3 regions of the Streptomyces sp. NPDC059452 genome follow, and region 2 is predicted to be linked to each of the others. Evidence: riboswitches for the same ligand, from Rfam matches in the RefSeq annotation. Region 2 holds a riboswitch; each other region holds the start of a gene.
What was found. A riboswitch is a leader RNA that binds a small molecule or an ion and turns the genes downstream of it on or off. The one in region 2 is predicted to bind thiamine pyrophosphate.
Positions count from the first base shown of each region.

Region 1: linked by a shared signal. The riboswitch ahead of thiO (glycine oxidase ThiO) and the one ahead of ACFW9Z_RS13945 (thiamine ABC transporter substrate binding subunit) in region 2 are both predicted to bind thiamine pyrophosphate.
Region 3: linked by a shared signal. The riboswitch ahead of thiC (phosphomethylpyrimidine synthase ThiC) and the one ahead of ACFW9Z_RS13945 (thiamine ABC transporter substrate binding subunit) in region 2 are both predicted to bind thiamine pyrophosphate.

Region 1 covers NZ_JBHYVE010000029.1:63,421-76,075, forward strand. Annotated here, with positions in the region: gene pknB (Stk1 family PASTA domain-containing Ser/Thr kinase) at 1-228, opposite strand, end outside; gene ACFW9Z_RS30080 (thiazole synthase) at 415-1,155, opposite strand; gene thiS (sulfur carrier protein ThiS) at 1,212-1,424, opposite strand; gene thiO (glycine oxidase ThiO) at 1,421-2,641, opposite strand; TPP riboswitch at 2,639-2,751, opposite strand; gene ACFW9Z_RS30095 (hypothetical protein) at 2,802-3,161, shown strand; gene ACFW9Z_RS30100 (NAD(P)/FAD-dependent oxidoreductase) at 3,172-4,416, shown strand; gene ACFW9Z_RS30105 (Rv2175c family DNA-binding protein) at 4,518-4,883, shown strand; gene thiE (thiamine phosphate synthase) at 4,965-5,615, shown strand; gene metF (methylenetetrahydrofolate reductase [NAD(P)H]) at 5,761-6,678, shown strand; gene ACFW9Z_RS30120 (hypothetical protein) at 6,727-7,746, shown strand; gene ACFW9Z_RS30125 (phytoene desaturase family protein) at 7,905-9,410, opposite strand; gene ACFW9Z_RS30130 (DUF4126 domain-containing protein) at 9,481-10,098, opposite strand; gene ACFW9Z_RS30135 (TetR/AcrR family transcriptional regulator) at 10,454-11,065, opposite strand; gene ACFW9Z_RS30140 (YhgE/Pip family protein) at 11,095-12,655, opposite strand, start outside.
Region 2 covers NZ_JBHYVE010000008.1:145,825-158,479, reverse strand. Annotated here, with positions in the region: gene ACFW9Z_RS13970 (hypothetical protein) at 1-111, opposite strand, end outside; gene ACFW9Z_RS13965 (sensor histidine kinase) at 254-1,516, shown strand; gene ACFW9Z_RS13960 (response regulator) at 1,510-2,178, shown strand; gene ACFW9Z_RS13955 (ABC transporter ATP-binding protein) at 2,242-3,264, opposite strand; gene ACFW9Z_RS13950 (ABC transporter permease) at 3,303-4,916, opposite strand; gene ACFW9Z_RS13945 (thiamine ABC transporter substrate binding subunit) at 5,054-6,157, opposite strand; TPP riboswitch at 6,239-6,355, opposite strand; gene rlmN (23S rRNA (adenine(2503)-C(2))-methyltransferase RlmN) at 6,457-7,563, opposite strand; gene ACFW9Z_RS13935 (phosphatidate cytidylyltransferase) at 7,675-8,760, opposite strand; gene frr (ribosome recycling factor) at 8,760-9,317, opposite strand; gene pyrH (UMP kinase) at 9,442-10,215, opposite strand; gene tsf (translation elongation factor Ts) at 10,377-11,213, opposite strand; gene rpsB (30S ribosomal protein S2) at 11,313-12,239, opposite strand; gene ACFW9Z_RS13910 (murein hydrolase activator EnvC family protein) at 12,655-12,655, shown strand, end outside.
Region 3 covers NZ_JBHYVE010000003.1:111,617-116,950, reverse strand. Annotated here, with positions in the region: gene ACFW9Z_RS05850 (DUF5326 family protein) at 90-302, shown strand; gene ACFW9Z_RS05845 (IclR family transcriptional regulator) at 583-1,353, shown strand; gene ACFW9Z_RS05840 (SsgA family sporulation/cell division regulator) at 1,455-1,892, shown strand; gene ACFW9Z_RS05835 (YibE/F family protein) at 1,905-3,248, opposite strand; TPP riboswitch at 3,319-3,453, shown strand; gene thiC (phosphomethylpyrimidine synthase ThiC) at 3,446-5,248, shown strand.

The DNA.
Region 1 (12,655 bases), on a different contig from region 2:
GGGGTGGGCGAGCCGGGCCACCGACTTGGCCTCGCGGATGAACCGCTCCACGAAGGCGGCGTCGACGGCGAGCGCCGGGTGCATCACCTTGAGGGCGAGCACCCGGTCCAGCCGGGTGTCCACGGCCCGGTAGACCGTGGCCATCCCGCCGACGGCGATGCGCGCCTCTATGCGATACCGGCCGTCGAGCAGCTGCCCGACGAGGGGGTCCTGGAGGGTCGTGTCCACCAGGAGAGTCTACGAGGCGCCACCGACACCCCGGACGGACCGGGGCGCTTCCGGGGCCGATCTACAGCCAATCCGTGACAGCGACACGCCCCAGGTGGCGGGCGTGGCTCTCCGGCCGTTCAAGTCCCTCCGGCGTTCGAGGGGCGGGGGTCCGGGGGCGGCGCCCCCGACCACGTACAGGCGCGCTCAGAACGCCGGGCGCTCCGGATCCAGCGCCGCCCGCCCGTCCACCGGGGAGGACGCCTCGGCGAAGTGGCGGCGCGGGATCCGGCCCGCCCGGTACGCCAGCCGCCCCGCGTCCACCGCGTGCCGCATCGCCGCGGCCATCAGCTCCGGCTCCTGGGCCCGGGTCACCGCCGAGGCGAGCATCACCGCCGCGCACCCCAGCTCCATCGCCAGCGCCGCGTCCGAGGCGGTCCCGGCCCCCGCGTCCAGGATCACCGGCACCCCCGCCCGCTCCACGATCAGCTCGAAGTTGTGCGGGTTGCGGATGCCGAGCCCGGAGCCGATGGGGGAGCCGAGCGGCATGATCGCCGCGCACCCCACGTCCTCCAGCTTCCGGGCCAGGACCGGATCGTCGTTGGTGTACGGCAGCACGGTGAACCCGTCGTCCACCAGGATCTCCGCGGCGTCGAGCAGCTCGATCGGGTCGGGCAGCAGCGTCCGCTCGTCGGCCACCACCTCCAGCTTCACCCAGTCGGTGCCGAGCGCCTCCCGGGCCAGCCGCGCGGTCAGCACCGCCTCGCCCGCGGTGAAGCAGCCCGCCGTGTTCGGCAGCACCTGGATGGAGAGCCGCTCCAGCACGGAGAGGACCGAGCCCTGCACGGTCGGGTCGAGCCGACGCATCGCGACGGTGGTCAGCTCGGTCCCGGAGGCGATCAGCGAGCGCTCCAGCACCTCCAGGCTGGGCGCCCCGCCGGTGCCCATGATCAGCCGGGAGCCGAAGACGGCCGGTCCCAGGGTGAAGACGTCGTCGGACACGGTCAGCCTCCCTGTACGGCGGTCAGGACCTCGACGCGGTCGCCCTCGCCGAGCGTGGTGGCGGCCCACCGGCCGCGCGGCACCACGCACTCGTTGACGGCGGCGGCGACCCCGGAGGGCGCGGCGGTCAGGGTGGCGACGAGGCGGTCCAGCGCGGTGCCCGCGTCGAGGGTGCGCGGCTCCCCGTTGACCGAGACGGATACCTGAGGGCTCATGCGGACTGCTCCTGGCGTACGGGTACGGGTACGGGGGCGGCGCCGACGGACGCGAACCGGCCCGGGGCGAACGGGCGGGCCACCTCGGGCAGCTCGCCGGTGGTCAGGGCCTCGGCCATCGCGTCGCCCGTGACGGGCGTCAGCAGGACGCCGTTGCGGTGGTGGCCGGTGGCGAGGAGAAGGCCGGGCAGGGCGGTCGGGCCGAGTAGCGGGGCGTTGTCGGGGGACGCGGGGCGCAGACCGGCCCGGGTCTCGGTGAGCGGCAGCTCGGTGATGCCGGGCACCAGCTCGTGGGCGTCGCGCAGCAGCTCGTAGACCCCGCCCGCGGTGACCGTGGTGTCCCAGCCCATCTCCTCGCTGGTGGCGCCGACGACCAGCTCGCCGTTCTCGCGCGGTACGAGGTAGAGGTGGCCGCCCCGGACGACGGCCCGCACGGTCCGGCTGAGGAAGGGGGCGTACGCCGGGGGCACGGTGAGCCGCAGGACCTGGCCCTTGACCGGCCGGACCGGCGGAACGACCTCCTCCGGGAGCCCCGCGAGCCGCCCGCTGAGGCTGCCCGCCGCCAGCACGACCTGGTCGGCCTCGACCCCCGTACCGTCACCGAGCACGGCCCCGGCCGCCCGGCCCCCGGCGACGGCGAGCCGCTCGGCGGGCGCCCTGCGGAACACCACTCCCGCCCGCTCGCACGCGGCCAGCAGCGCGGCGGCGAGCCGCCGCGGGTCCACCTGGTGGTCGCCGTCCACCCGCAGCCCGCCCCGTACGCCCGGTGCGAGCATCGGCTCCAGACGGCGGCACTCACGGCCGCTCAGCCAGACCGACTCCAGCCCCGAACGCTCCTGGAGGGCGTGCAGCTCCCGCAGATGCGCCCGGTCGTCCGAGTCCAGCGCGACGGCCAGCGTGCCGCAGGTACGGAAGCCGGTCTCACGGCCGCTCGCCGCCTCCAGCTCCGCGACGAACTCCGGATAGCGGGCGGCGGAGGCGAGGTTGAGGCCGAGCAGCAGCTCCTCGCCGTAGTGCAGTTCGGTGACGGCGGCCAGCATGCCCGCCGCGACCCGGGCGGCCCCGCCGCCCGGATCGGGATCGGCCACGGTGACGGCCAGCCCGCGCTGCGCCGCCCGCCAGGCGGTGACCAGGCCGATGATGCCGCCCCCGATGACGAGGACATCGGATCCTGAGCTTCCCCCCGGAATTCCGGAGGTCTTCCCCGAGACGCGCATGGGTGTCCAGCCCCTCCCTTCGCCGGCATGACCCGGATCAGGTTCGTACGGTCGGAGGCCGCCCAGCCTCCCTCTCAGCCCGGTGCGTCCGGGCTCCCGCGAGTGTTCTACCTTGGCCAGCCTAACCCCAGTCCCTCAACGCCCAGTAGGGAGCAGCCACGTGGCCCGTTCGCTCGACGGACTCGTCCTCTCGCCCGTCGCCGACCAGGCCCCCGGCCAGGTCGGCACCCGTACCCGCTTCACGTACCACGAGCAGGACGGCATGATCTGGGCCGATTACACGGGCGGTGACGTCGTCCGGGGCCATCTCGTCGGCACCCGCGAGGGGGACGCCCTCGACTTCCGTTACGTCCAGCTCAAGCAGGACGGAACGACCTCTTCCGGACACTGCCTCTCCACCGTCACCGACCTCGCGGACGGCCGGGTGCGGCTGGAGGAGCGCTGGGAGTGGGAGTCCCAGGAGGGCAGCGGGACGAGCGTGGTGGAGGAGCCGCTGCCTGACGACCAGTCAGATGAATAGACTGGTGCGCGTGAGCGAGCAGACGGAACACCACGCGGCGGGGCAGCGGACACGGAACGTCGTGATCGTCGGAGCGGGCATGGCGGGCGTACAGACCGCAGTCGCCCTGCGGGAAGCCGGTTTCACCGGCCCCGTCACGCTGATCGGAGCCGAGCCCCACCAGCCCTACGACCGGCCGCCGCTCTCCAAGGCGGTGCTGCTCGGGGCGGCCGAGGACTCCGCCTTCGACGTCGACTTCGAGGCGCTGGACATCACGCTCCGCCTCGGCCTGGACGTCACCGCCCTGCGCGCCGCAGACCATCTGCTGGAGACGGCCGAGGGACCCGTCCCGTACGACGTCCTGGTCCTGGCGACCGGAGCGGAGCCCATCACCCTGCCCGGCACCGAAGGCGTCCGGGGCGTCCATCTGCTGCGCACCCTGGACGACGCCGCCCGGCTGCGCCCCGTCCTGGAGCGGCGGCACGATGTGGTCGTCGTCGGCGCGGGGTGGATCGGCGCCGAGTTCGCCACCGCTGCCCGCGCGGCCGGTTGCGCGGTCACCGTCGTGGAGGCCGCCGCCCGCCCGCTGGCCGGGACCCTGCCCGCCGAGGTCGCCGCCCCGATGGCCGACTGGTACGCGGAGAGCGGCGCCGCACTCCTCACCGACGCCCGGGTCGAACGCGTCGAGGAGTCCGCCGTGATCCTCACGGACGGCCGGACGCTGCCCGCCGGGGCCGTCGTCGTCGGCATCGGCGCCCGCCCCGCCACCGGCTGGCTCACCGGCTCCGGCGTCGAACGCGGCCCGGACGGCTCGATCACCGCCGACGCCTCCCTGCGCACCTCCCTGCCCGATGTGTACGCGGTCGGGGACTGCGCCTCCTACCCCTCCGCCCGCTACGGCGAGCGCCTGCTGATCCACCACTGGGACAACGCCCTCCAGGGCCCCCGGACCGTCGCCGCCGCGATCCTGGCGGCGGAGTCCGGCGATCCGCTGCCCGTCCACGACCCCGTCCCGTACTTCTGGTCCGAGCAGTTCGGCCGCTTCGTGCAGTACGCGGGCCACCACGCCCACGCCGACACCCTCCTGTGGCGCGGCGACGGCTCCGAGGCCACCTGGTCGGTGTGCTGGCTGCGGGCCGGAGCCCTGGTCGCCGTGCTCGCGGTGGGCCGCCCGCGCGACCTCGCCCAGGGGCGCAGGCTCATCGAGTCGGGGGCGGTGCTCGACCCGGAGCGGGTCGCCGACCCGGCCGTACCCCTGAAGTCCACCGCCCTCTGAGGCCCACCGCCCTTGGAAAGGCCGGGTCTGAAAGGCCGGGCCGACCCCCGTACGGTCGGCCCGGCTACCGGCTGTCAGTCCTGGATGGCACGCTTGTCCTTGTGACCGAGATTGACGCAAAGACCGATGCTCTCGTCCCCGCCTGGCTCCACCTCCCCGACATCGCCGAAAAGCTCGGTGTCGAGGTGACGCGTGTACGGCAGCTGGTCAAGGAAGGCCAGCTCATCGCCGTACGCCGTGGTGAGAACCGGACGCTTCAGGTGCCTGCCGCCTTCATCGACGGCGACAAGGTGGTCAAGGGCCTCTCCGGCACCCTGACCCTCCTGAAGGACGACGGCTATTCCGACGAAGAGATGCTGGAGTGGCTCTTCACTCCCGACCCGACCCTGCCCGGCACCCCCGCGCAGGCGCTGAGCGAGAATCGCGGTACGGAGGTGAAGCGCCGCGCCCAGGCGCTCGCCGTCTGACCGATACGACCGGAAGCGGCGTACGGGCCCCGCGTGCAGCGCGTGGCCCGTGCCCCGCCACGACCACGGGGGGACTCCACCATGCCCACGCCTCGCGAGCAGCTGTCCGACGCCCGGCTCTATCTGTGCACGGATGCCCGTAAGAGGCAGGGCGACCTCCCCGCCTTCCTGGACGCCGTGCTCTCCAGCGGGGTCGACATCGTCCAGCTCCGCGACAAGGGCATGGAGGCCGCCGAGGAGCTGGAGCACCTCGCGGTCTTCGCCGACGCCTGCCGGCGCCACGGCAAGCTCCTCGCGGTCAACGACCGCGCCGATGTCGCCCACGCCATCGGCGCCGACGTCCTGCACCTGGGCCAGGGCGACCTGCCGGTGGGCGCCGCCCGCGCGATCATCGGCGCCGACCGGCTGATCGGCCGCTCCACGCACGCCGAGTCCGAGGTCGACGCCGCCGTCGCCCAGGAGGGCGTGGACTACTTCTGTACGGGGCCCTGCTGGCCCACCCCCACCAAGCCCGGCCGCCACGCCCCCGGCCTCGGCCTCGTGCGGTACGCCGCCTCCCTGGAGCAGCCGCGCCCCTGGTTCGCGATCGGCGGGATCGACGCGGGGAACCTGGACGAGGTGCTGACGGCCGGGGCCCGCCGGATCGTCGTCGTCCGGGCGATCACCGAGGCCATCGACCCGGCGGCAGCCACCGCCGAGCTGGCAAAGAGGGTCCGGGCGCACGCGCTCTGAGCAGCCCTTTTCCGCCCTCTGCGGAGGTGCGGCACCGCACCGCATTTCACGGGATTGTCCAAGGGGTGGACAACAAACCGGCGAAACGAGACAAAATCCCCCGCTCTGGTTGGGGGAGTGTCCACCCCCTGGTTAACCTCCCCATATGGCCCTTGGGACAGCTTCCACCAGGACGGACCACGCACCCACGGTGCGTGACCTGCTCGCGACCGGCAAGACCTCGTACTCCTTCGAGTTCTGGGCGCCCAAGACCGAGAAGGGCGAGCGCAACCTCTGGAACGCGCTGCGCCGCGTCGAGGCGGTCCGCCCGAGCTTCGTCTCGGTGACGTACGGGGCCGGCGGCTCCACCCGTGCCGGGACGGTGCGGGCGACCCAGCAGATCGCCGCGGACTCCACGCTCACCCCGGTCGCCCACCTCACCGCGGTCAGCCACTCGATCGCCGAACTGCGCAACATGATCGGCCAGTACGCCGACGCCGGGATCAGGAACATCCTCGCGGTCCGCGGCGACCCGCCCGGCGACCCGATGGGCGAGTGGGTCGAGCACCCGCAGGGCGTGAAGTACGCGGCCGACCTCGTCCGCCTCATCAAGGAGTCCGGCGACTTCTGCGTCGGCGTCGCCGCGTTCCCCGAAATGCACCCGCGCTCCACCGACTGGGAGACGGACATCGGCCATTTCGTGGACAAGTGCCGCGCCGGGGCCGACTACGCGATCACCCAGATGTTCTTCCGGCCGGAGGAGTATCTCCGGATGCGTGACCGGGTGGTCGCCGCCGGTTGCGAAACGCCGGTGATTCCCGAGGTCATGCCGCTCACGAGTGTGAAGCAACTGGAAAGATTCTCCCAGCTCAGCAACGCGACCGTGCCCGCGCCGCTGAAAGAGCGGATCCTCGCGGTCAAGGACGATCCGGCCGCTGTACGCTCCCTTGGTATCGAGTTCGCAACGGAGTTCTGCGCGAAGCTGCTGTCCGAGGGTGTGCCCGGGCTCCACTTCATCACGCTCAACAACTCGACGGCAACGCTCGAAATCTACGAGAATCTCGGACTGCACAAGCAGTCGTGACCGGCCGTACCCGCCCCCGAGCGGCTGCGGCCGCAGGAGGGGGCGGGCGTGGGCTGGACGGTCCTCTACATCGCATTCGGCTTGGTGGCGCTGTGGCTGCTGGGTGAGGTACTGCTGCAGTACAAGGCGCGGCTGCGCTGGCGGCTGCTCGCCTTCATCGGCTTCCTCACCGTGGTCATCGGGGTCCCGATCGGCTCCCGCGCGGTCATCGTCGTCGGCACGCTCGCCTTCGCCACCGGCCAGACCTTCGTGACGCTCTCCTTCCGGCGCGGCTTCTCCACCGGCTGGGCCATAGGCGGCAGCCCGGGGGAGAGCCGCCGACGCAAGGGCGGCGGCGAGCGTGCGGCCGCCAAGGATCCCACGCTGGAGGTCTCGGACCTGGAGGTCTCGGATCCCGGTACCGAGCAGGGCACCGCCCCCGGCACCGGCTCGGGCTTCGATTCCGCCACCGACCGGGGATTCGACTCCGGTTACGACCCCGGCTTCGATCCCGCCTTCGCCCACGTCGGGGCCCAGAACGCCGCCTCCGACCCCGCCACCTCGGTGTACGAGCCGCTGCCGCTGCCCGACGACACCGGCCAGTACGGCGTGTACAGCGATTCCGGTTACGGGGCGGACAGCTCCGGCCGGGGCGGCCAGGACCAGCGGCAGCCCGAGGCGGACCCCTCCGCGCAGCCGCAGTTCGCCGCGTACGACCCGTACTCCGGCTACGACCAGCAGCAGACCCAGGACGGCTACGCGGGGCCCTACGACTACGGGACCGGCCAGCAGAGCTACGCCGCCTACTCCGACCCGTACATCGGCACGACCAACGGGTCGGCGCCCTACAGCGGTTACGACGCCTACGGCAACGGCAACGGCTTCGACAGCCAGGGCGGGCAGCAGAGCTACGTCGACCCCTACGCCCAGAACTACGGCACGGACGCGTACGGCACCGACACCCCGCCCGGGGGCGTCTGGGTCCCGCAGCAGCGGGACGCCGAGCAGTACCCCCCGATGCCCCCGGAGCAGCCCGCCCCGTACAGCAACGGCTACGACACCGGCCAGAACGAGCCGTACCGCTACTGAACTGACAGCGGTTTCGGCACGTCACCGGCGAGGCGCGAGCACCGGTGAGGCGCGGCCGGACCGCTCACGGCGGAGGACGACCGGTGCGGCCCCGCTCCCCGGCGCGGGACGCCGGGGACACCCGCCCCTCCTCAGCGCGAGCTACCGGCGCCCCCTCCTCAGCGCGAGCCGCGGAAGTCGTCGCCCTCCACCACGAGTCCGGCCACCAGCGTCCCCGACATCCCGGCGTGCGCGAGCCCGCCGCCCGGGTGCGACCAGCCGCCCGCCAGATACAGCCCCGGCAGCCGGGTGAGGTTCCCGGGGTGCAGATACGCGCCCGCCGCCCCGGCCAGCGCGGGCGGCGGCACCGCACCGCCCGCCGCCCCCGTCTCGGCCTCGGTCTCCGCCGGCGTACGGACCTCCGTGCGCAGGACGCGCTCCCGCAGCCCGGGAACGGCCGCGGCGGCCCGCTCCACCAGAAGGTCCGCGAACCGCTGCCGCACCGCCGGGTCCGTCCACTCCACTGGACCCTGCGGGGCCACCACCGCGCTCAGCGTCACCGCCTCGTGCGCCTCGTCGGGGCGGGTCGCGGGGTCGTCGGGGCGCAGCACCGTCACCGTCGGGTGCGCGGCGACCCGGCCCCCGAACACCGCCTCCTGCTCCGCCGCCCCGTCGGCGCTGTGCACCACCGTCCGGTGCACCGCGTCCGCCTCCCGGCCCCCGCGCAGCGACAGCAGCACCGTGAACCGCCCCGGCACCGCCGCACCCGCCCGGACCGTCACGTCATCAGCGCCCCACACCTGCTGACCCGGCACCAGACCGGCGTGCGGCCGGACGCCCAGCACCACCCGGTCCGCCTCGGCCACCTCACCGCCCGCCAGCTCCACCCCCGCCGCCCGGCCGTCCTTCTCCACCACCCGGACCACCTCGGTACCGAAGGCGAAGGCCACCCTCCGGGCCACGCACCGCTCGTACACCGCCCGGGCCAGCTCCCGCATCCCGCCCATCACGTACCAGCTGCCGAAGGTCTGCTCCATGTACGGCAGCAGCGCGGCGCTCGCCGGGGCGGTGCGCGGGTCGAGGCCGTACGAGAGCGCGTACCCGTCGAGCAGGGCGGCGAGCCGGGCGTCCGCCAGCTCCCAGGCGCCGATCTCCGCCACGGTGGACGCCTGCCGGGTGCGCAGCAGCCGCCGCTGTCTGAGCGCGGGATACGGGTCGCGCCCCAGCACCTGGTGGTCCGCCCGTAGCGGCTCCTCCAGCAGCGGCCGCCGCGACCGGTCCCAGGCATCCCGGGCCCGCTCCAGGAACCCCGTCCACCGCTCCCCGGCACCGGCCCCGAGCGCCGTGTCCAGGGCGGCGGCCACCCCGGCCCGGGAGGCGTTGGGCAGGGACACCGCCGTGCCGTCCGCGAAGAGATGGCGGCTCGCCGGGTCGACCTGGGTCAGCGTGACGGACTGCTCCAGGGACTCCTTGCCGGTCTTCACGAACAGGTCCCGCTGGACGGCGGGCAGATGCAGCAGCCCGGGGCCGGTGTCGAAGACGAAGCCCTCGTGCTCATGGCGGCCCAGCGAGCCGCCGTAGCTCGCGGAGCGCTCGTACACCGTCACCTTGTCGCCCGCGACGGCGAGCCGGGCGGCCGCCGCCATGGCGCCCGTCCCGGCGCCGATCACCGCAATTCGTGCCATGCCGGTGACTTTAGCGACCGCCACTGACAGTCCGGCCGGGAGGCCGGGGCCCACCGACTCACAGCTCAGCTCAGCCGGGAGGCCAGGGCCCTTCCGCGCCGGCCAGGCGTTTCTCCTCGCGGCGCTGGGCCCGGCGGCGCAGGAAGCGGCGGATCCGCGAGGCCAGGAAGACCACGAGGACGATCCCGAGAAGCAGCAGCACCCCGGCGATCACGGCCGCCGCCACCGGATTGAATATGGCGAACGTGACGATCCCGGCCACGCCGAGGTCCTCGACGATGCTCATCCCGATGTTGCTGAACGGCTCCGGGGAGGTGTTGACCGCCATCCTCGTACCGGCCTTCACCAGATGGCTCATCAGCGCCGTCGACCCGCCGATCGCCCCGGCCGCCAGCTCCGGCAGCGAACCGCTCTCCCCGGCGAGCAGCGCGGCGATCACCGCCCCGGCCACCGGGCGGATCACCGTGTGCGCGGTGTCCCAGACCGAGTCCACGTACGGGATCTTGTCGGCCACCACCTCGCAGAGGAAGAGCACACCGGCCACGATCAGCACATCGGTGCGCTGCATCGCGGCGGGCACCTCGTCGGAGACGCCGGTCGCACCGAAGATGCCGAGCAGCAGGACCACCGCGTAGGCGTTGATCCCGCTCGCCCAGCCGCTCGTGAACACCAGAGGGATTATCGACACGCAGGAGATCGTAGCGACCCCGCTTTTCGGCCGGGTGGTGCCGGGTGCGCAGCCCTGAGTACCCGTACCTAGGCGGTGGGATGAGTAGCTGCGCGGATAGGCCTGGACCTGCGGGGAGGGAAGAGTGGTGACCACGGAAGGGGCGCGGCGCCCGGACCGCCGGCACGGGGCGGCGGAACGGCGCGGCCCCTGACGGAACGGGGGTGCACGACGTCGGGACCGGGGGCCACGGGGGACATACGGGGCCACGGGGAACGGGTCCGGCGGATGCACGGAAGACGCCGGTCCGGTGGAGTTCGCGGGGGATGCGAACTCGGCCGGCCGGCGTCTTCGTGTTTTCCGGGAGCCTTGGCCCTCAGTGCCCGCTGACCCGCCCGTGCAGCAGCAGGGACAGCGCCGAGTGGACCTCGTCGATCGAGCGCTCCGGCTGGAACGCCTGCCAGTCCAGCGCCGCCACCAGCACCATCCCGACCAGGGCCGCGGCTGTCAGCGGGATGTCGATCTCCTCGCTCAGCTCACCGCTGCGCACCGCCTCGCGCAGCACGCCCTCGACGACCGCGACGGCCTCCTGCCGGACCACCAGGAGCGTGGACTGCCAGGCGCGGTTGGTGCGCCAGAGCTCGGCCACGTACAGCTGGGTGAAGGCCGGGTAGCGGTCGATGAAGGCCAGTCCGGCCCGGATCATCGCGTCCAGCGCCTCGACCCGGGTGCCGCCGCGCTCCTCGGACTCCTCGGCGGCCGCCCGCAGCGAGGCGGTGAGCAGCCCGACGCCGTGCCGGAGCAGCTCCTCGAACAGCTCGGTCTTGCTCTTGAAGTTGTAGTAGACCGTGCCCTTGGCGACCCCGGCCCGCTCCGCGATCTCGTCCACGGTGGTCGCCGAGAAGCCCTGCTCGGCGATGAGGGTCACCGCCGCCTCGTAGAGCCTCTGCCGGGTGGCCTGGCGACGCGTGGTGCCACTGCTTTCCATGAGGCCGATTCTCCCAGCTTCCGGCGCGCTCACAGGCTCAGCTCCGGGTGCAGTCGGCTCAGGCTCCACACCTGCTTGCGGCGGGCGGTGAACGTGGTCAGGGCTAGCGCGCCCACGGTGAAGGCCGCCAGTACCGCGCAGCCCAGCCAGACCGGGCCGAGCGGGCCGCCGGTGATGAGCCGGCGCAGCCCCTCCACGACGTACGTCATGGGCAGGTACGGGTGGATCGCACCGAAGAAGCCGGGGCTGGTCTGGACGGGGTACGTGCCCCCGGCCGAGGTCAGCTGGAGCATCAGCACGACCAGCACCAGGATGCGTCCCGCCGCGCCGAAGCAGGCGTTGAGCCACTGCACGATCGAGGCGAAGCAGCAGGTCACCAGGGCCAGGAAGGCGACCGTCCCGGCCGAGCGCTCCATCTCCAGACCCAGGCCCCAGTGCAGGACGGCCATCAGGGCGCCGACCTGGAGGATGCCGATGGCGGCGACCGGGAGCCATCCGGCGAGGGCGATCCGCCAGGCGGGGGCTCCGGTGGAGAGCGCCCGCCTGTTGAGCGGTTGGATGATCATGTAAGCGACCATCGCGCCGACCCAGAGGGAGAGCGGGATGAAGTACGGGGCGAAACCGGTGCCGTAGTTGGGTGCCGCGTGAAGGGACTTGGAGGCCAGCTTCACCGGGTCGGCCATGACGTCGGTGCGGGCGTCGCGGTCCTTCTTCTCGTAGTCCGGGATCTTCTCCGCGCCGTCGTGCAGGCCCTGGGCGAGCTCTGCCGAGCCGTCGCCGAGCCGGAACAGCCCGCCGTCCAGGTTCTCGGCGCCCGTCTTGAGCTTGCCCATGCCGGTGTTGAGGTCGGCCGAGCCGGTACGGGCGTTGCCGAGGCCGGCGTGCAGCGCCACCGCACCCTTGGCGACCTTCTGGGCGCCGGTGTTGAGGGCGTTGACGTCCTTGACGGCCTTCTCCAGGTCGGACTCCAGGTCCGGCGCGCGCTTCGACAGGTTCTCGGCCTGCTTCTGGAAGGCGGCCAGATGGCCGCTGAGCGTCTTCAGTTCGCCGCTCTGGCTGGTGACCAGCTTGCTGATGTCGGCGGCCGTCGTGGCGACGCCGGACGCCGTCTCACTGGCCTTCTTCAGCGCGGGGCAGGACGCCTCGTCGGGCTCGTCCGCCTCTTCGCACCGGGTGCGGTACACCTCGCCGAGTTCGTCGGCTGCGGTGCGGGCGTCGGTGGCCGCCGTCGGGGCCGCGGCCACCAGCTGGTCGAGGCTCTCGCGGGTGGTCTTCGCGCCGTCGGCGGCCACGCGGGCGGCCTCCCCGACGCTCTTCCCGTTCTCCTTGAAGTACGTGAAGAAGGGGCGGGCCTCGCCGGCGGCGCCGTTGACCTTGTCGGCCAGGGCCTGGGTGCCGCCGGCCACCTGACGGGCACCGGAGGCGACTTCGCCCGCACCCGTGTTCAGCTTGACGATCCCCTCGGAGAGCCGTTCGCTGCCCGCCTTGGAGTCCTTGAGGCCGTCGGCGAGCTCCTTGGAGCCCTTCTTCGCCTTCGAGATGCCGCCCTTGAGGTCGTCGGCGCCCTTGGCCGCGTCGGCGGTCTTGTCG
Region 2 (12,655 bases):
CAGGGCCAGGGAGGCCGCCGCGCAGAAGCTCCACCAGCCGGGGCCGCCGGGCAGCCCGAAGCGTTCCGGCAGCCGCTGGTCGGGGGTGGTGGGAAAAGCCGTGATCGCCATGTATCCGAGGCTAGGAACGGCCCGCTCACGGATCGTCACACCACCGTCCGGTCTTCCGGGTCAAACCGCGGTATGACACGGCCCCGCGAATTCGCACCGTGGTCCGATGCTTCCGCCCCGGGCGGTGACGAAGAATCGCCGTATGACACGCACCATCGGGGAGACCGGAACGGCAGCGACCGCCGCCGGGACCCCGCCACCGGAACGGGACCTGCGGCAGCGGCTGCGGCGCTGGACGTCGGCGCCCTCGTACGCCGCGCTGACGGGGGGCGCGCTGACGCTCTACGCCGTCGTGGAGCTGATTCTCGTACCGGGTTCGGCGATCACGGCGTTCGGGGTGCTGGTGTGCACGGCCTCGTTGACGCTGCGGTCCGTCCGGCCCACCGTGGGGTTCCTGAGCGTCGGCGCGGCGCTGCTCAGCTTCGGCACCGACGGCAATATGGCCCATGCGACGGTGGCCGGTCTGCTGATGGGGTGCTACACGCTGGGGCGGCACCGGGTGCAGCACCCGGCGGTGCTCGTCCTGACCGGTTCGCTCGCGGCCCTGACCGTCAACCTGGTGCACATCGACCGCTGGACCCGGGACGGCTCCCCCGCCCTTCCGGCGCTCCAGGGCGCCGACCGGTTCAACCTGGGGCTGTACGCCGAGACGCTGGTGCTGACGGTGATGATCCTGGGTGCGGTGAGCGCGGGTGACGCGGTACGGGCGCGCGAGGAGGCCCGGCACACGCGGGCCGCCGCCCAGTCGCGGCTGCTGGCGATGGAGCGGCGGCAGGCGGCCGAGGCGGAACGGGCGGCGATCGCCCGGGAGTTGCACGACATGATCGCGCACTCGGTCTCGATGATCGCGGTGCGGGCCGAGAGCGCCACGTACACGACACCGGACCTCTCACCACCGGCCCGGGACGCCTTCCAGGAGATCGCGGGCACGGCGCGGTCCTCGATGGCGGAGCTGCGACGGCTGCTCGGGGTGCTGCGCACCGGCGCCGACGCCCCCGTCCTCACCGCCCCGCAGCCGTCGCTGGCCGCGCTCGGTGAACTCCTCGACCAGCACCGGGCGGTGGACGGTTCGGCGGAACTGCGCGTCAGCGGCGAGGAGACGCCGCTGCCGGCGTCCTGGGAGCTGTCGGCGTACCGGATCGTGCAGGAGGCGCTGACCAATGTGCGTCGGCACGCGCCGGGCGCGCACGCGGTCGTGGAGATAGACCACCGGCCGGGGCTGCTGCGGGTCCGGGTCGGAGACGACGGTCCGGGTCCGCCCGCCACCCGGGCGGCGGAGCCCGTCGGACGCCCCGGTCACGGCCTGGTGGGCATGGGCGAGCGGGCCGCCCTGCTCGGCGGCAGACTCACCACCGGCCGAGGTCCGGCCGGCGGCTTTCTCGTGGAGGCGGAACTTCCGTGGTGATCCGAGTGATCGTCGCCGACGACCAGGCGGTCGTACGGACGGCGTTCTCCAGCCTGCTGGACACCCAGGACGACATCGAGGTGGTCGGCGAGGCGGAGGACGGTGAGCAGGCGGTCCGGGTCGCGGCCGAACTGCGGCCCGATGTCGCGCTGCTGGACATCCGGATGCCCCGGCTCGGCGGGATCGGGGCGGCCCGCGAGATCGTCACCGCCTCGGGCGGGGCGACGAAGGCGCTGATGCTGACGACGTTCGGCCTGGACGAGTACGTGTACGACGCGCTGACGGCGGGCGCCAGCGGCTTCCTCCTCAAGGACGCGACCTTCCCCGAACTGCTGCACGCGGTACGGGTGGTGGCGGACGGCCACGCGCTGCTCGCCCCCGAGATCACCGGGCGGCTGATCTCGGAGTTCACCCGGCAGCGGGTCAGCGCGCCGCCGGTCCGCTCGGTCGAGGGGCTGACCGCGCGCGAGGCGGAGGTGCTCGTCCTCATCGCGCAGGGCCTGTCCAACGCGGACATCGCCGCCCGGCTGACCATCACCGACCACACGGTCAAGACGCACATCAACCGGCTCTTCGCGAAGATGGGGCTGCGGGACCGGGCGCAGGCGGTGATCCTGGCGTACGAACTGGGGCTGGTGGTGGCGGGAAGCCGCGCCCCCTAGGGCCTGTCGTCAAACTGCCGCCTGCCGGGGCCCGCGAGCCCGGCATGATCCAGACGAGAGGCCCTACGCGCCTTCGAGCACCACCGTCTCCGCCGCGTCGAAGCGCACCCCCACCACCGCGCCCTCGTCCGGGGTGTCCCGCAGGGTGCACTCGGCCTCCAGCACCGGGGCGTTCTCGGGGGTCAGCCGCACGGTCACGTGGTTCCCGCGGAACGTGCGTACGCCGACCACGCAGCGGAGCCCGTCCTGCGGGGCGCCGATGAGCACCCCGGCGGGGCGGACCAGGACATCCACCTCGCCCTGGGGGGAGCCCGGGGGGACCGGCACCTTGCCCCAGGCCGTGGCGGCGGCGGAGCCGGTCACGGTCGCCGGGGTCACGTTGTCGAAGCCGAGGAAGCGGGCGACGAACGCGGAGGCGGGGTGCTGCCAGACGTCCAGCGGGCTCCCCTCCTGGGCGATCCGCCCGTCCCGCATCACGACGACCCGGTCGGCGAGCGCGAAGGCCTCGCCCTGGTCGTGGGTGACGGCGAGCACCGTCGTACCCAACTCCTGGAACAGGGTCCGCAGTTCGACGACGAGCCGTTCGCGCAGGCTGCGGTCGAGCTGGCCGAGGGGTTCGTCCAGCATCAGGAGCTTGGGGCGGGGGGCGAGGGCGCGGGCGAGGGCGACGCGCTGCTGTTCGCCACCGGAGAGGGCGGCGACCGCGCGGCGTTCGGCGCCGGGGAGGCCGACCAGCTCCAGCAGTTCACGGACCCGGCGCTCGGTCTCGGCCCGCCCGGTGCCGTGCATCCGCAGGCCGAAGGCAACGTTGGCGCCGACGTCGCGGTGCGGGAAGAGCTGGTGGTCCTGGAACATCAGGCCGAGGCCTCGCCGGTGGACCGGGATGCCGCTCTGGTCCTGGCCGGCCAGCAGTACCCGGCCGCCGTCCATGGGCTGGAGCCCGGCGACGGCCCTCAGCAGGGTGGACTTCCCGCTGCCGCTGGGGCCGAGCACACAGACGATCCGGTGGTCGGCGACCTCCAGGTCGACCGCGTCGAGGGCCGTCCGCTTCCCGAACCGTACGGTGGCGGCTTGCAGGCTCAGCATGTGCACCGTTCCCCGGCCATCGCGCCCTCTGCCATCGTTCAGAACTCCCCGGATCGGTCGGTACGGATACGTTCGAGGAGCAGCAGCGAGACCGCGCACACCAGCATCAGGATCGTGCTGAGGGCCATCGCCTGCCCGTAGTTGAGCTCCCCGGACCGGCCCAGCAGCCGGGCGACCGCGACCGGCAGGGTCGGGTTGTCGGGCCGGGCGATGAAGACGGTGGCGCCGAACTCCCCGAGCGACACGGCGAACGCGAAGCCTGCGGCGACCAGCACCGCCCGCCGCACCAGCGGCAGATCGACCTCGCGCCAGGCCCGCAGCGGGGAGGCTCCCAGCACGGCGGCGGCCTCGCGCAGCCGCTCGTCCACCGCGCGGAGCACGGGGAGCATGGTCCGTACGACGAAGGGGACGCCCACCAGCGCCTGGGCCAGCGGGACCAGGATCCAGGAGGTGCGCAGGTCGAGCGGCGGCTTGTCGAGGGTGATGAGGAAGCCGAAGCCTACGGTGACGGCGGAGACCCCGAGCGGCAGCATCAGCAGGGCGTCGAAGCCGCGTACCAGCCGTCCCGCCCGCCGGGTCAGGGCGGCCGCCGCGAGACCGCCGACGACCAAGGCGATGAGCGTGGCGACGAACGCGTACTGGAGGGAGTTGCCGACCGCCTCCAGCGGCGGTACGAGGAAGGTCGAGCCGCTGCCCCCGGCGGACTGAAGGGCCTCGTAGTAGCCGAAGCCGTAACCCTCCGGACCGTCGAACGACCGCTCCACCAGCACACCGAGCGGCAGCAGGATCAGCAGCAGCGCGGTGAGCAGCACCCCGCCGAGCAGCGCCCACTGGCCGGGGCCGTGCGGCCGGCGGGAGGTCTGCGCCGGGTCGACGAGCTTCAGCGCCCGCTCCCGGCGGCGTACGGTCACGGCGTGCAGGGCGAGGATCGCGCCGACCGCCACGAACTGGACCATGGTCAGCACGGCGGCCGTCGGCAGGTCGAGGAGCTGGGCGGTCTGACGGTAGACCTCCACCTCCAGGGTGGAGTAGGCGGGGCCGCCGAGGATCTGCACGACACCGAACGAGGTGAACGTGAAGAGGAAGACCATCAGCGCGGCGGCGGCCACCGCCGGGCCGAGCGCGGGCAGGGTCACCCGCCGCCAGGCGGCGAACCGTCCGGCGCCGAGCACCCGGGCGGCCTCCTCCTGCCGCGGGTCCAGCTGCGACCAGAGGCCGCCGACCGTCCGGACGACCACCGCGTAGTTGAAGAAGACGTGCGCGAGCAGGATCGCCCACACGGTGGTGTCGAGCCGTACGCCCCAGAGCTCGTCCAGGAAGCCGCCGCGCCCGAGCAGCGCCAGGAACGCGGTGCCGACGACGACGGTGGGCAGCACGAACGGCACGGTGACGACCGCGCGCAGCACCTGCTTTCCCGGGAAGTCGAAACGCGCGAAGACGTACGCGCCGGGGAGGGCGATCAGCAGGGTGAGCGCGGTGGAGGCGAGGGCCTGCCAGGTGGTGAACCAGAGGACGTCGAGGATGTCCGGGCGGGCCAGCACCTCGCCGACCCGACCGAACTGCCACGCACCGTCCGTCTTCAGCCCGCGGCCGACGATCGCGGAGACGGGGTAGGCGAAGAAGACGGCGAAGAACGCGACGGGCACGGCCATCAGACCGAGCCGCACCGCGGCTCCGCGCCGCCCGCCTCCGCCGCCGAGCCGCACCGCCGCACCACGCCGCCCGCCTCCGCCGCCGGTCCGCGCGCCGCCGGGCACGGGTCCGGACCCGGCGGCCTTGGAGGTGCTGCCTACTTCACGACGAGCGAGTGCCACGACCGGACCCACTGCTCACGGTTGGCGGCGATCTTCTCCGGCGCCACCGTGGCCGGCTTCTCGACGGTCTCACCGAACTCCGTGAAGATCTCCGGCAGCTCGGCGTCCTTCACGACCGGGTTCACGAACATGTTCAGCGGCACGTCCTCCTGGAACGTCTTGCTGATCAGGAAGTCCAGGAGCGCCTTGCCGCCCGCCTCGTTCTTCGCGCCGTTCAGGAGTCCGGCGTACTCGGTCTGCCGGAAGCAGGTCCCGGTGGAGACGCCGGTCGGGGCCTCCTTGGGCTGCGGGTCGGCGTAGAGGACCTCGACGGGCGGGCTGGAGGCGTAGCTGACGACCAGCGGCCGGTCCGCCTTGGCCTTCTTGCCGCCCGCGGAGCCCGAGAACTCCTCGTGGTACGCCTCCTCCCAGCCGTCGACGACCTTGACGCCGTTGGCCTTCAGCTTCTTCCAGTACTCCTCGTAGCCGTCCTCGCCCTGGGTGGCGACGGTGCCGAGGAGGAAGCCGAGGCCGGGCGAGGAGTTCGCCGCGTTCTGGGTGACGAGGAGGTCCTTGTACGCGGGCTTCAGCAGGTCCTCGAAGGTCTGCGGGGGCGCGAGCTTCTTGTCGGCGAAGTACTTCTTGTCGTAGTTGACGCAGATGTCACCGGTATCGACGGGCGTGACGCGGTGCTTGTCGTCCTGCTCGGTGCCGTCCGCGACCCGGTCCAGGCCCTTGGCCTCGTACGCGGTGAAGAGGTCGTTGTCGAGGGCGCGGGAGAGCAGGGTGTTGTCGACACCGAAGAAGACGTCACCGCGCGGGGAGCCCTTGGTCAGGATCTCCTGGTTGAGCGCGGCACCGGCGTCACCGCTCTTGAGGAGCTCGACGGTGTAGCCGCTCTCCTTGGTGAACTGCTTCAGCACGTCTTCCGAGGCGTTGAAGGAGTCATGGGTGACCAGGGTGACGGTCTTGGAGCCGCTGCCCTTGGACGCGCCGGAGCCGGCCGGGGCGTCGTCGTCGGAGCTGCCGCAGCCCGCGAGGACGGTGACGCCGAGCGCCGCGGCGAGCGCGGTCGCGGCGTACTTCTTGGTGGTGTTCATGTGATTCCTCCTGGAGGTGACCAGGAAGAGACGCGGCCCCGCCCGCCCCCGGACGTACCGGAAGCGGGCAGGGCGCAACAGCTTGAGTAAGGTCCGAACTTCCTACCCGGAATGACCCGGGCGAGGTTCAGAGGGTCTGCGGCCAACCTGTCCTTGGTGCCGCACTCTCAGCGCTGTGGCGCTCCCCTGTCGGAATATGAAGTTGATTTCGGCCCAGGCTACACCGGCGGTTTTCGGCCTCGTCCGCCGGAGCGTCCCGGGACCGGTGAGGTGGCCGCTCCCGGCGCCCGTCGCGGCCCTCAGCGCTCGGAGGCCGCCAGCTGCCCGCAGGCCCCGTCGATCTCCTGGCCACGGGTGTCCCGGACGGTGACGGGCACGCCGTGGGCCGCGATGGCCTCGACGAACGCCTTTTCGTCCTCGGGCCGTGAGGCGGTCCACTTGGAGCCGGGCGTGGGGTTCAGCGGGATCAGGTTGACGTGCACCCGCTTGCCCTTGAGCAGCCGGCCGAGCAGGTCGCCGCGCCAGGCCTGGTCGTTGATGTCCCGGATCAGGGCGTACTCGATGGAGATCCGGCGGCCGGACTTCTCCGCGTACTCCCAGGCGGCGTCCAGCACCTCGCGGACGTTCCACCGGGTGTTGACGGGGACGAGGGTGTCGCGCAGCTCGTCGTCCGGGGCGTGCAGCGAGACGGCGAGGCGGCACTTGAAGCCCTCGTCGGAGAAGCGCAGCATCGCCGGGACGAGCCCGACGGTGGAGACGGTGATCCCGCGCTGGGAGAGGCCGAGACCGTCCGGCTCGGGGTCGGTGAGCCGGCGGATCGCTCCGACGACACGGTTGTAGTTGGCGAGCGGCTCGCCCATGCCCATGAAGACGATGTTGGAGAGCCGGGCCGGACCCCCGGGCACCTCGCCGTCGCGCAGGGCGCGCATGCCGTCGACGATCTGGTGCACGATCTCGGCGGTGGACAGATTGCGGTCGAGCCCGGCCTGCCCGGTGGCGCAGAAGGGGCAGTTCATCCCGCACCCGGCCTGGGAGGAGATGCACATCGTGACGCGCTCGGGGTAGCGCATCAGGACGGACTCGACCAGTGTCCCGTCGTGCAGCTTCCACAGCGTCTTACGGGTGGTGTCGTCGTCGCAGCTGATGTGGCGGACCACGGACATCAGGTCGGGGAACAGCGCCTCGGCGAGCTTCTCCCGGGATCCGGCGGGGATGTTGGTCCACTGCTCCGGGTCGTGCGCGTACCGCGCGAAGTAGTGCTGCGAGAGCTGCTGGGCGCGGAACGGCTTCTCGCCGGTCGCGGCGACCGCTTCCTTGCGCTCGGCGGGCGTGAGGTCGGCGAGGTGCCGCGGCGGCTTCTTGGCTCCGCGGGGCGCGACGAAAGTGAGTTCTCCGGGCTTAGGCATGGTTCATCCAGTGTCGCAGACAGACGGGTGAGGGCCCGCCGCCCTGTGGACAACGGACCCTCACTCGTAGAACGTGCAGGTCGGGCGTGGTGCGCGCCCTTGAGAGGACGCTCAGCCGGAGCCGACGAACAGGACCAGCAGCAGCCAGACCACCGGTGCGGTCGGCAGCAGTGAGTCCAGCCGGTCCATGATGCCGCCGTGGCCGGGGAGCAGGGTTCCCATGTCCTTGATCCCCAGGTCCCGCTTGATCATGGACTCGCCGAGGTCGCCGAGGGTGGCGCTGACGGCGACCGCGAGACCGAGCAGCAGCCCCTGCCACCAGGCGCCGCCGTCGATCAGGAACTCCATGCACAGCGCGCCCGCGACCATGGCGAAGGCCACGGCACCGAGCAGGCCCTCGCGGGTCTTGCCGGGGCTGATGCGGGGGGCGAGCTTGTGGGTGCCGAAGCGCCAGCCGACCGCGTACGCCCCGGTGTCGCTGACGACGGTGAGGATGAGGAAGGTCAGCACCCGCCACGGTCCGTCGTCCGCCGTCAGCAGCAGGGCGACGAAGGTGGCCAGGAAGGGTACGTAGAACGCGGCGAAGACGCCCGCCGTGACGTCCTTGAGATACCCCTCCGGGGGCTCGGTCATCCGCCAGACCAGCACCGCGAGCGCGGTCAGGGCCATGGCGACCCAGGCCCCCTCCGCGCCCCGGGCGTAGCCGGCGACGACCATCGCGGCTCCGCCGACGGCGAGCGGAACGAGGGGCGCCTTGATGCCCTTCTGCTCCTGGAGCCGGGAGGTGAGCTCCCAGAGGCCGACCACGACGGCGAGCGCGATCACACCGACGAAGACGGCCTTCACGATGAACAGCGAGGCGGCGATGACGGCGCCGAGCCCCACGCCGACCCCTATGGCGGCGCGCAGATCACGCCCCGCACGCTTCTTCTGCGGCGGGGACGGCAGCGGGGTGGACATGGGCTCCTGCGGCATCTCGTCACGGAACAGGGGGCCGCTGACGTGCGCGGCGTCCCTGTCCCGGTCTCCACGGCTCTGTGCGTCTCTACCTGCGTCGGGAACGTCCGGCACGTTGGGCATGGGCCGAGTCTGCTGGGCTTCATGCACATCGTAGGCGGGACCCGCCGGAGCGACCCCCATCTCGGGGGCACCCCGGTAACCGGCTCCCTGCGGTGCGCCCCAGGAAGAGTCGTTCATCAGACTTCGAGCAGCTCGGCTTCCTTGTGCTTGAGCAGCTCGTCCACCTGCGCGACGTACTTCGCGGTGGTGTCGTCGAGCTCCTTCTCGGCGCGGCGCACCTCGTCCTCGCCGGACTCCTTGTCCTTGACGAGCTTGTCGAGCGCTTCCTTGGCCTTGCGGCGGATGGAGCGGATCGAGATCTTGGAGTCCTCGGCCTTGGTCTTGGCGACCTTGATGTACTCCTTGCGGCGGTCCTGGGTGAGCTCGGGGAACGTCACCCGGATGATATTGCCGTCGTTGCTCGGGTTGACGCCGAGGTCGGAGTCGCGGATCGCCTGCTCGATGTTGCGCAGCGCGGTCTTGTCGAACGGCGTCACGACGGCCATCCGCGGCTCGGGCACCGAGAACGAGGCCAGCTGGTTGATCGGGGTCAGTGCGCCGTAGTAGTCCGCGACGATCTTGTTGAACATCGCCGGGTGCGCACGGCCGGTACGGATCGCGGCGAAGTCCTCTTTCGCGACGACGACGGCCTTCTCCATCTTCTCCTCGGCCTCAAGGAGGATTTCTTCGATCACCACGTGCTCCTGCGTGTCTTGTGTGGGCGCGGCATCGTCATCACCGTGCCCTGCGGGTCCTGCGTCGCGTCCTCACCTGCACGGTGTCCGACCGGCAGGCCGTTGTCCATCCTGGGGGGGGCCGTCAGGCCCGGGTGCTCTCGTCGCTGACGAGCGTGCCGATCTTCTCACCCTTGACGGCGCGAGCGATATTGCCCTCGGCGGTCAGCTCGAAGACGAGGATCGGGAGCTTGTTGTCACGGCAGAGCGTGATGGCGGTGGCGTCGGCGACCTTCAGGTCGCGCGTGATCACCTCGCCGTACTCCAGCGCGTCGAACTTCACCGCGTCGGGGTTGGCCTTCGGGTCGGAGTCGTAGACCCCGTCCACGCCGTTCTTCCCCATGAGCAGCGCCTCGGCGTCGATCTCCAGGGCGCGCTGGGCGGCGGTGGTGTCGGTGGAGAAGTACGGCATGCCCATACCGGCGCCGAAGATGACGACGCGCCCCTTCTCCAGGTGCCGTACGGCACGGAGCGGGATGTACGGCTCGGCGACCTGACCCATGGTGATGGCGGTCTGGACGCGCGAGTCAATGCCCTCCTTCTCCAGGAAGTCCTGGAGCGCCAGGCAGTTCATGACGGTGCCGAGCATGCCCATGTAGTCGGACCGGGCCCGGTCCATGCCGCGCTGCTGGAGCTCGGCACCGCGGAAGAAGTTGCCTCCCCCGATGACCACCGCGATCTGGGCGCCGTCGCGTACGACGGCGGCGATCTCGCGGGCGATGGTGTGCACGACGTCGGGGTCGACGCCGAGGCCGCCACCACCGGCGAAGGCCTCGCCGGAGAGCTTCAGCATGAAGCGCCCGGAAAACGTGTCGTCGCGCTTGTCGTCGGCCTGAATGGCGTCCGCGCCCTTGTCCATGGAAATTCTCCTCGTGCACATACGAAGAAGGCCATTGCCGGTGGGTCTGGTGTCCCTACAGCGGCAATGGCCTCCTCGTCAGATCTGCGGTCGTCCGGCGTGAGTGCGGCCGTCGACTGCACCCGACCCTATCGGGTCGGATGCTGTTCGCCCGGACGGACTCAGATGCCGACCTTGATGCGCGAGAAGCGCTTCAGGGTGACACCGGCCTCGTCCAGAACCTTCTGGACGGACTTCTTGGCGTCCAGCGCGTACGGCTGGCCGAGGAGGGTGGCCTCCTTGAAGAAGCCGTTGACGCGACCCTCGACGATCTTCGGGAGCGCGGCCTCGGGCTTGCCCTCGGCGCGGGTGGTCTCCTCGGCGACGCGGCGCTCGGCCTCGACGACCTCGGCCGGGACGTCCTCGCGGGAGAGGTACTTCGGGGCGAAGGCGGCGATGTGCTGCGCGATGCCCTTGGCCAGGTCGGCGTCGGCCTTGTCCAGCTCGACCAGGACACCGATCTGCGGGGGCAGGTCGGGCATGGTGCGGTGCATGTACACGGAGACGAAGTCGCCGGTGAACTGCGCGAAGCGGTCCAGGACGATCTTCTCGCCGAGGTTGGCGTTGGCCTCGTCCACGTACGCCTGGACGGTCTTGCCGGGCTCGATCTCGGAGGCGAGGAGCGCGGCGATGTCGGCCGGGGAGGTGGCGGCGACGTGCGCGGCCAGCGCGTTGGCGACGGCCTGGAACTTGTCACCCTTGGCGACGAAGTCCGTCTCGCACTTCAGCTCAAGGAGGACGCCGGACGTCTTGTCCTCGGAGATGAGGGAGACGACGGCACCGTTCTCGGCGGAGCGGCCCTCGCGCTTGGCGACGCCCTTCTGGCCCTTGATACGGAGCGCCTCGACGGCCTTGTCGACGCTGCCGTCGGCCTCGTCGAGCGCCTTCTTGCAGTCCATCATGCCGGCGCCGGTGAGCTCGCGGAGCTTCTTGACGTCAGCGGCGGTGTAGTTCGCCATGAGTCTGTATGTCTCTCTCGAAGTCTGAAAGATCTACGGGTGGACGGCGGGGGCAGCGCTTGTGGCGCCGGCCCCCGCCGTCAGTAGCCGTGACGGGTGTCAGGCCTGCTCGGCGTCCGCGTCGGCGGCCGGAGCCTCGACAGCGGCCTCGGCCTCGGCGACGGCCTCGGCCGGCTTCTCGGCGTCGGCGACCTTCTCGGTCTCGGCGGAGGACTGGACCTCGGCGGCAGCCGCGGTCTCGTCCTTCTTGTCGCCCTCGAGCAGGTCGCGCTCCCACTCGGCGAGCGGCTCGCCGGCGGCCTTCTCGCCCGGCTTCGAGTCACCGGTGGCGGCACCGGAGCGGGCGATGAGGCCCTCGGCGACGGCGTCGGCGATCACGCGGGTGAGCAGGGTGACGGAGCGGATCGCGTCGTCGTTGCCCGGGATCTTGTAGTCGACCTCGTCGGGGTCGCAGTTGGTGTCGAGGATCGCGACGACCGGGATGTGGAGCTTGCGCGCCTCACCGACGGCGATGTGCTCCTTCTTGGTGTCGACGATCCAGACGGCGCTGGGCACCTTCTGCATCTCGCGGATACCACCGAGGGTCTTCTCCAGCTTGGCCTTCTCGCGCGAGAGGACCAGGAGCTCCTTCTTGGTGAGGCCGGAGGCGGCCACGTCCTCGAAGTCGATGAGCTCAAGCTCCTTCAGACGCTGAAGGCGCTTGTAGACGGTGGAGAAGTTGGTGAGCATGCCACCGAGCCAACGCTGGTTGACGTACGGCATGCCGACGCGCGTCGCCTGCTCGGCGATGGCCTCCTGGGCCTGCTTCTTCGTACCCACGAACATGATGGAGCCGCCGTGGGCGACGGTCTCCTTGACGAACTCGTAGGCGCGGTCGATGTACGACAGCGACTGGAGCAGGTCGATGATGTAGATGCCGTTGCGCTCGGTGAAGATGAAGCGCTTCATCTTCGGGTTCCAGCGACGGGTCTGGTGACCGAAGTGGACGCCGCTTTCCAGCAGCTCCCGCATCGTGACGACGGCCATGGCCGTACTCCTTGAGGTACTCGGTTGTCGCGACCGCAGGTTTACGGTCGCGCCTGACGCCCCGACGCGCCGTGCCACAAGGGACCGAGGAGCGCGGCCACCGTCCGCGAAGAGGGAGGTGGCGGGGCGTGCGAAGTCGACCCGGTGACCCGGATCGCCGTAAGAAGTGTACGGGACCCGTGGGGTACCGGGTGACGGCGATGTCCACAACCGGCGAGTACTCCACAGGAGCGGTCCAAGATCCCCGGAATCCGCCCCTCCGGGAGAGCGTTGATCCATGCGATTCCTGCGATCTCCGCGATTCCCCCGATCCCTGCGATTCCCCCGACCTCTGCGGCTCCTGCCGTCCCCGCGCCTCCCGTCCCCCTGCCTGCCGCCCCGCACGCCCGGCCTGCGGCGCCGCGTCCGCGTGCCGG
Region 3 (5,334 bases), on a different contig from region 2:
CTTCAAGGGCTGCGGGGCCCCCGCCGGGGTGCCTCGCCCCCGTAGCATCGAGGCAGGAACCCAGAGAGACGAGGTAGATGGCGATGGCCGTGCGGGAGATAGTCGCGGGAATGCCCTGGTGGGTGAAGTGGATCGCGGTGCCCGTCATCGCGATCGTCGTGTTCGGCGGACTGATCGCCAGCGTGCTCAGCTTCGTGATCAGCCTGCTCTTCAAGGTGCTGATCTTCGTGGTGCTGGTCGGCGGTCTGGTCTTCGTCGTACGCAAGTTCATGTCCTCGTCGTCCTCGCGCGGCGACTGGTAGGCAACCGGTGGCAGGGCTGTCGCGGGCCTGTGCGGGATCGGGGGGCCGCACCGGTCTGCGGATTAGCCCAGCTGAGCTAAGTCCAGGAGGAAAACCCCCTCCTGCCGGAGGCGGCCGATACAGTGACATAACGCTGCCGCCATCTGGAATGTGACCTTCTGTCACCGAACCGACCGAGTGACCAGTGGTTTGTACGACAGTCGGTCGTTGGTGCGGCAGGCCCGTGGGGGCGGCCCCCACGGGAGGGCTGACGGCCCGTCACCATGCCTGGGGGTGACCTTTGACCACGGCATCGAGTCCCGCTGTCCCGACGTTGATCGGTTCGGTTCAGCGGGCGTTGAGGCTGCTGGAGGCTGTGGGCACCCATCGGGACGGGGCGCCCGCCAAGCAACTCGCACGCGAGGCAGGGCTTCCGCTGCCGACCGCGTACCACCTTCTGCGCACCCTCACCCATGAGGGCTACCTCCGCCGGGAGAACGGCGTCTTCCTCTTCGGTGCGGCCGCCGAGAACCTGACCGCGGCCCGGGGCCGCCGGGACCGGCCCGCCACCGTCACCGACTCTCTCGCGCACTGGCGGGACGCCATCGGGGTCCCGGTGTACTGCGCGGTCTACCGCGAGGGCGAGATCGAGCTCATCGCGGTCGCCGACGCCCCCGACGCCCCGGCGGTGGACGAGTGGGCCTCCTTCCGGGAGACCGGGCACGCACACGCGATCGGGCAGTGCCTTCTCGGCCAGCTCGACGAGAAGGACCGTGAGGACCACCTCGACCGGCACCCCGTCAGACCCCTCACTCGTTACTCAGTGCGAGATCGCGCGGCACTTCTGGAGCGGCTGCGGACGTTGCGGCGGGGTGAACCCGTCATCGAACGCCAGGAGTACGCACTGGGGACCGTCTGCGCCGCCATTCCCGTCACGGCCGGTGCCACCATTGCGGCCATGGCCATTTCCGTACCCCTGGACAGGGAAGAACGGTTGCTGCCCGCAGTCGAACAGCTACGTGGCGAAGTGGCGAGCCTCTTGCGTTCGTTCGTGTTCTCTATCAGTATCTGAAAAATCACTCCTTGTGATCTGCTATCGCGTGCACCACGATGGCGTCAATAGGGCCATGGGGGATCATTCCTGGCCAGTTTCATCTACTGCGGGGTTGAACGATGCGCGAGTCGGTTCAAGCAGAGGTCATGATGAGCTTCCTCGTCTCCGAGGAGCTCTCGTTCCGTATTCCGGTGGAGCTCCGTTACGAGGTGGCGGATCCCTACGCCATCCGGATGACGTTCCATCTGCCCGGCGATGCCCCGGTGACCTGGGCATTCGGTCGTGAGCTGCTGCTGGACGGGCTCAACAGCCCCAGTGGCGACGGCGATGTGCACATCGGGCCCACCGAACCCGAGGGTCTCGGCGATGTGCACATCCGCCTCCAGGTCGGCGCGGACCGTGCGCTCTTCCGGGCCGGTACGGCGCCGCTGGTGGCGTTTCTCGACCGGACGGACAAGCTGGTCCCCCTCGGTCAGGAGCACACGCTCGGTGACTTCGACGGGAACCTGGAGGAGGCGCTCGGCCGCATCCTCGCCGAGGAACAGAACGCGGGCTGACCGCCCGATGGCTCAGGCCTTGCGGCGCCGGCCCCGGCCGGTCCGTGCGGGCGCGGCAGCCGTGGACGAGGAGGTGCGGGCGCCCGGGCGGTCCGCGGAGACCACCAGCGCGGCCAGCACCGTCGTCACCGGCACCGAGGCGACCAGACCGATCGAACCGACCAGCGTCCGGACGATCTCCTCGGCCACCAGCTCGCTGTTGGCCACCGTCCCCACGCTGCTCTGGGCGATGGAGAAGAGCAGCAGGAGCGGCAGCGCCGCGCCCGCGTACGCCAGCACCAGGGTGTTCACGACCGAGGCGATGTGGTCCCTTCCGATCCGGATACCTGCCCGGTAGAGACCGCGCCAACCCATCTGCGGGTCCGCCTGGTGCAGTTCCCAGACGGCGGAGGTCTGGGTGACCGTCACATCGTCGAGCACACCGAGCGAACCGATGATGACACCGGCCAGCAGCAGACCGCTCATGTCGATGTCCGGGTAGAGCCCGTGGATGAGGCCGGTGTTGTCATCGGTGTTGCCGCTGAGGCTCGCCCAGCCGATGAACAGGGAGCCGAGCAGCCCGATCAGCAGCAGCGAGATCAGGGTGCCGATGACCGCGACGGACGTACGGGCCGTCACCCCGTGGCACATGTAGAGCGCCGCCAGCATGATGGCGCTGGCCCCGATCACCGCCACCACCAGCGGGTTCGAGCCCTGCAGGATCGCCGGCAGGATGAACAGGGTCAGTACGGCGAACGAGACGGCCAGCGCCACCAGCGCCATCACCCCGCGCAGCCTGCCCACCGCGACCACCGCCAGCGCGAAGATCGCGGCCAGCAGCGTCATCGGGATCTTCCGGTTCACATCGGTGACGGAGTACTGGAGGTCGCGGGGCGCGTCGGGGGCGTACGCCACGACCACGCCCTGGCCCTCGCGCAGTTGGCGTGGTGCGTCCGGCTGGATCACCTCGACGAACTGACGGCCCTTGTCGTCGCCGCTGGTCACCTCCACGGTCGCCTTCTTGCACTCGCCCTCCTGCTCCGCGACGGCCTTGCGTCCCGAGGGGGTGGAGGTGTCGCCGGTCGGGGGGACCTGAGCGGCGTTGACGTCCGCGCAGTCGACGTTGACGACCTGGACGACCTTGCCGTCCTGGGTCTGCCGGTCGAATCCGACACCGGTGCGCTCGTGGTCGGGGACGCCACCGGGCCAGAACGCGATCAGGCCGACGACGACCGCCGTGGCGAACGGGATCAGTACGGCGGCGATGACCTTGCGCAGGTGTTTGGAGACCGGGGCGGCGGGTCCGTGGCTGTGCGTGTGGCCGTGGCTGTGGCCCTGGGGCGGCTGGGGCGCGGGGTCGCTTTGGGGGGAGGTCACGGGGCGATCATCGCAAGAACGGGTGGGCCCTCTGGTCAGCTCGCCGGAAAGGACGCTAGCGTGGAGGCACCTTTGCACACGCGGGAGCTCGGAGCACCGGGCTGAGAGGGCGCTGACCGCCGTACTTCCTGTACGGGACACGCTGCGCCGACCGCCGAACCTGTTACCGGGTAATGCCGGCGTAGGGAGTAGGTCTCATGACCACAGCGGACGCACGCACGCCTGCCTCGAAACAGAACGACGGAACGCCGGACGGCACTCCGAACGACGAGGCCGGGAAGTCCATCGGCTGGCACAAGGGGTACGTCCAGGGCTCCCGCCCGGACCTCCGGGTGCCGGTCCGACAGGTGCACCTCACCAACGGCAAGGACGTGACGCTGTACGACACGTCGGGGCCGTACACCGATCCCGCCATCGACACCGATGTCCGCCGTGGCCTCGCGCCCCTGCGGGAGAACTGGATCATCGCCCGCGGTGACACCGAGGAGTACGCGGGCCGGCCGGTCCGCCCCGAGGACGACGGGCTCAAGCACACCTCGCCGCGCGGCGGGCTGCGCAACCTCGACGCGGTCTTCCCCGGCCGCCCGCGCCAGCCGCGCCGCAGCCGCGACGGACGGCCCGTCACCCAGCTCGCGTACGCCCGGCGGGGGGAGATCACCCCGGAGATGGAGTACGTCGCGATCCGGGAGAACGTCGAGGCCGAGACCGTACGCGAGGAGATCGCGGCGGGCCGGGCCGTGCTGCCCGCCAACGTCAACCACCCCGAGATCGAGCCGATGATCATCGGCAAGCGGTTCCTGGTGAAGGTCAACGCCAACATCGGCAACTCGGCCGTCACCTCCTCCATCGAGGAGGAGGTGGACAAGATGACCTGGGCGACCAAGTGGGGCGCCGACACGGTCATGGACCTGTCCACCGGCCGCAACATCCACACCACCCGCGAGTGGGTGCTGCGCAACTCCCCCGTGCCGATCGGAACGGTGCCGCTCTACCAGGCGTTGGAGAAGGTGGACGGCCGAGCGGAGGAGCTGACCTGGGAGATCTACAAGGACACGGTCATCGAACAGGCCGAGCAGGGCGTGGACTACATGACGGTGCACGCCGGAGTGCGTCTGCCGTACGTCCCGCTGACGGCCCGCCGCAAGACCGGCATCGTCTCGCGCGGCGGCTCGATCATGGCGGCCTGGTGCCTCGCGCACCACAAGGAGTCGTTCCTCTACGAGCACTTCGAGGAGCTCTGCGAGATCCTCGCGACGTACGACGTCACCTACTCCCTCGGTGACGGGCTGCGCCCCGGTTCGATCGCGGACGCCAACGACGAGGCCCAGTTCGCCGAGCTGCGCACGCTGGGCGAGCTGAACACGATCGCCAAGCGGTTCGGCGTACAGACCATGATCGAGGGGCCCGGGCACGTCCCGATGCACAAGATCAAGGAGAACATCGACCTCCAGCAGGAGATCTGCGAGGAGGCGCCGTTCTACACGCTGGGCCCGCTGACCACCGATGTCGCGCCCGCCTACGACCACATCACCTCGGGCATCGGCGCCGCGATGATCGCCTGGTGGGGCACGGCGATGCTCTGCTACGTCACGCCCAAGGAGCACCTGGGGCTGCCCAACCGGGACGACGTGAAGACGGGCGTGATCACCTACAAGATCGCCGCCCACGCGGCCGACCTGGCCAAGGGGCACCCGGGCGCGCAGGAGTGGGACGACGCGCTCTCCGACGCGCGGTTCGAGTTCCGGTGGGAGGACCAGTTCAACCTGGCCCTCGACCCGGACACGGCCCGGGAGTTCCACGACGAGACGCTGCCCGCCGAGCCGGCGAAGACGGCGCACTTCTGCTCGATGTGCGGGCCGAAGTTCTGCTCGATGAAGATCTCCCAGGACATCCGCCGTCAGCACGGCGGTTCGCAGGAGGAGATCGAGGAGGGCATGGCGGAGAAGTCGAGGGAGTTCGCGGCGGCGGGCAACCGGGTCTATCTGCCGATCGCCGACTGATGCGACGCGTCGGCGACTGAATTCGCCCGAGGCTCCCGGTCCGTGCGGTGACCACCCGGACCGGGAGCCCGAGGGTGGTCAGGCCG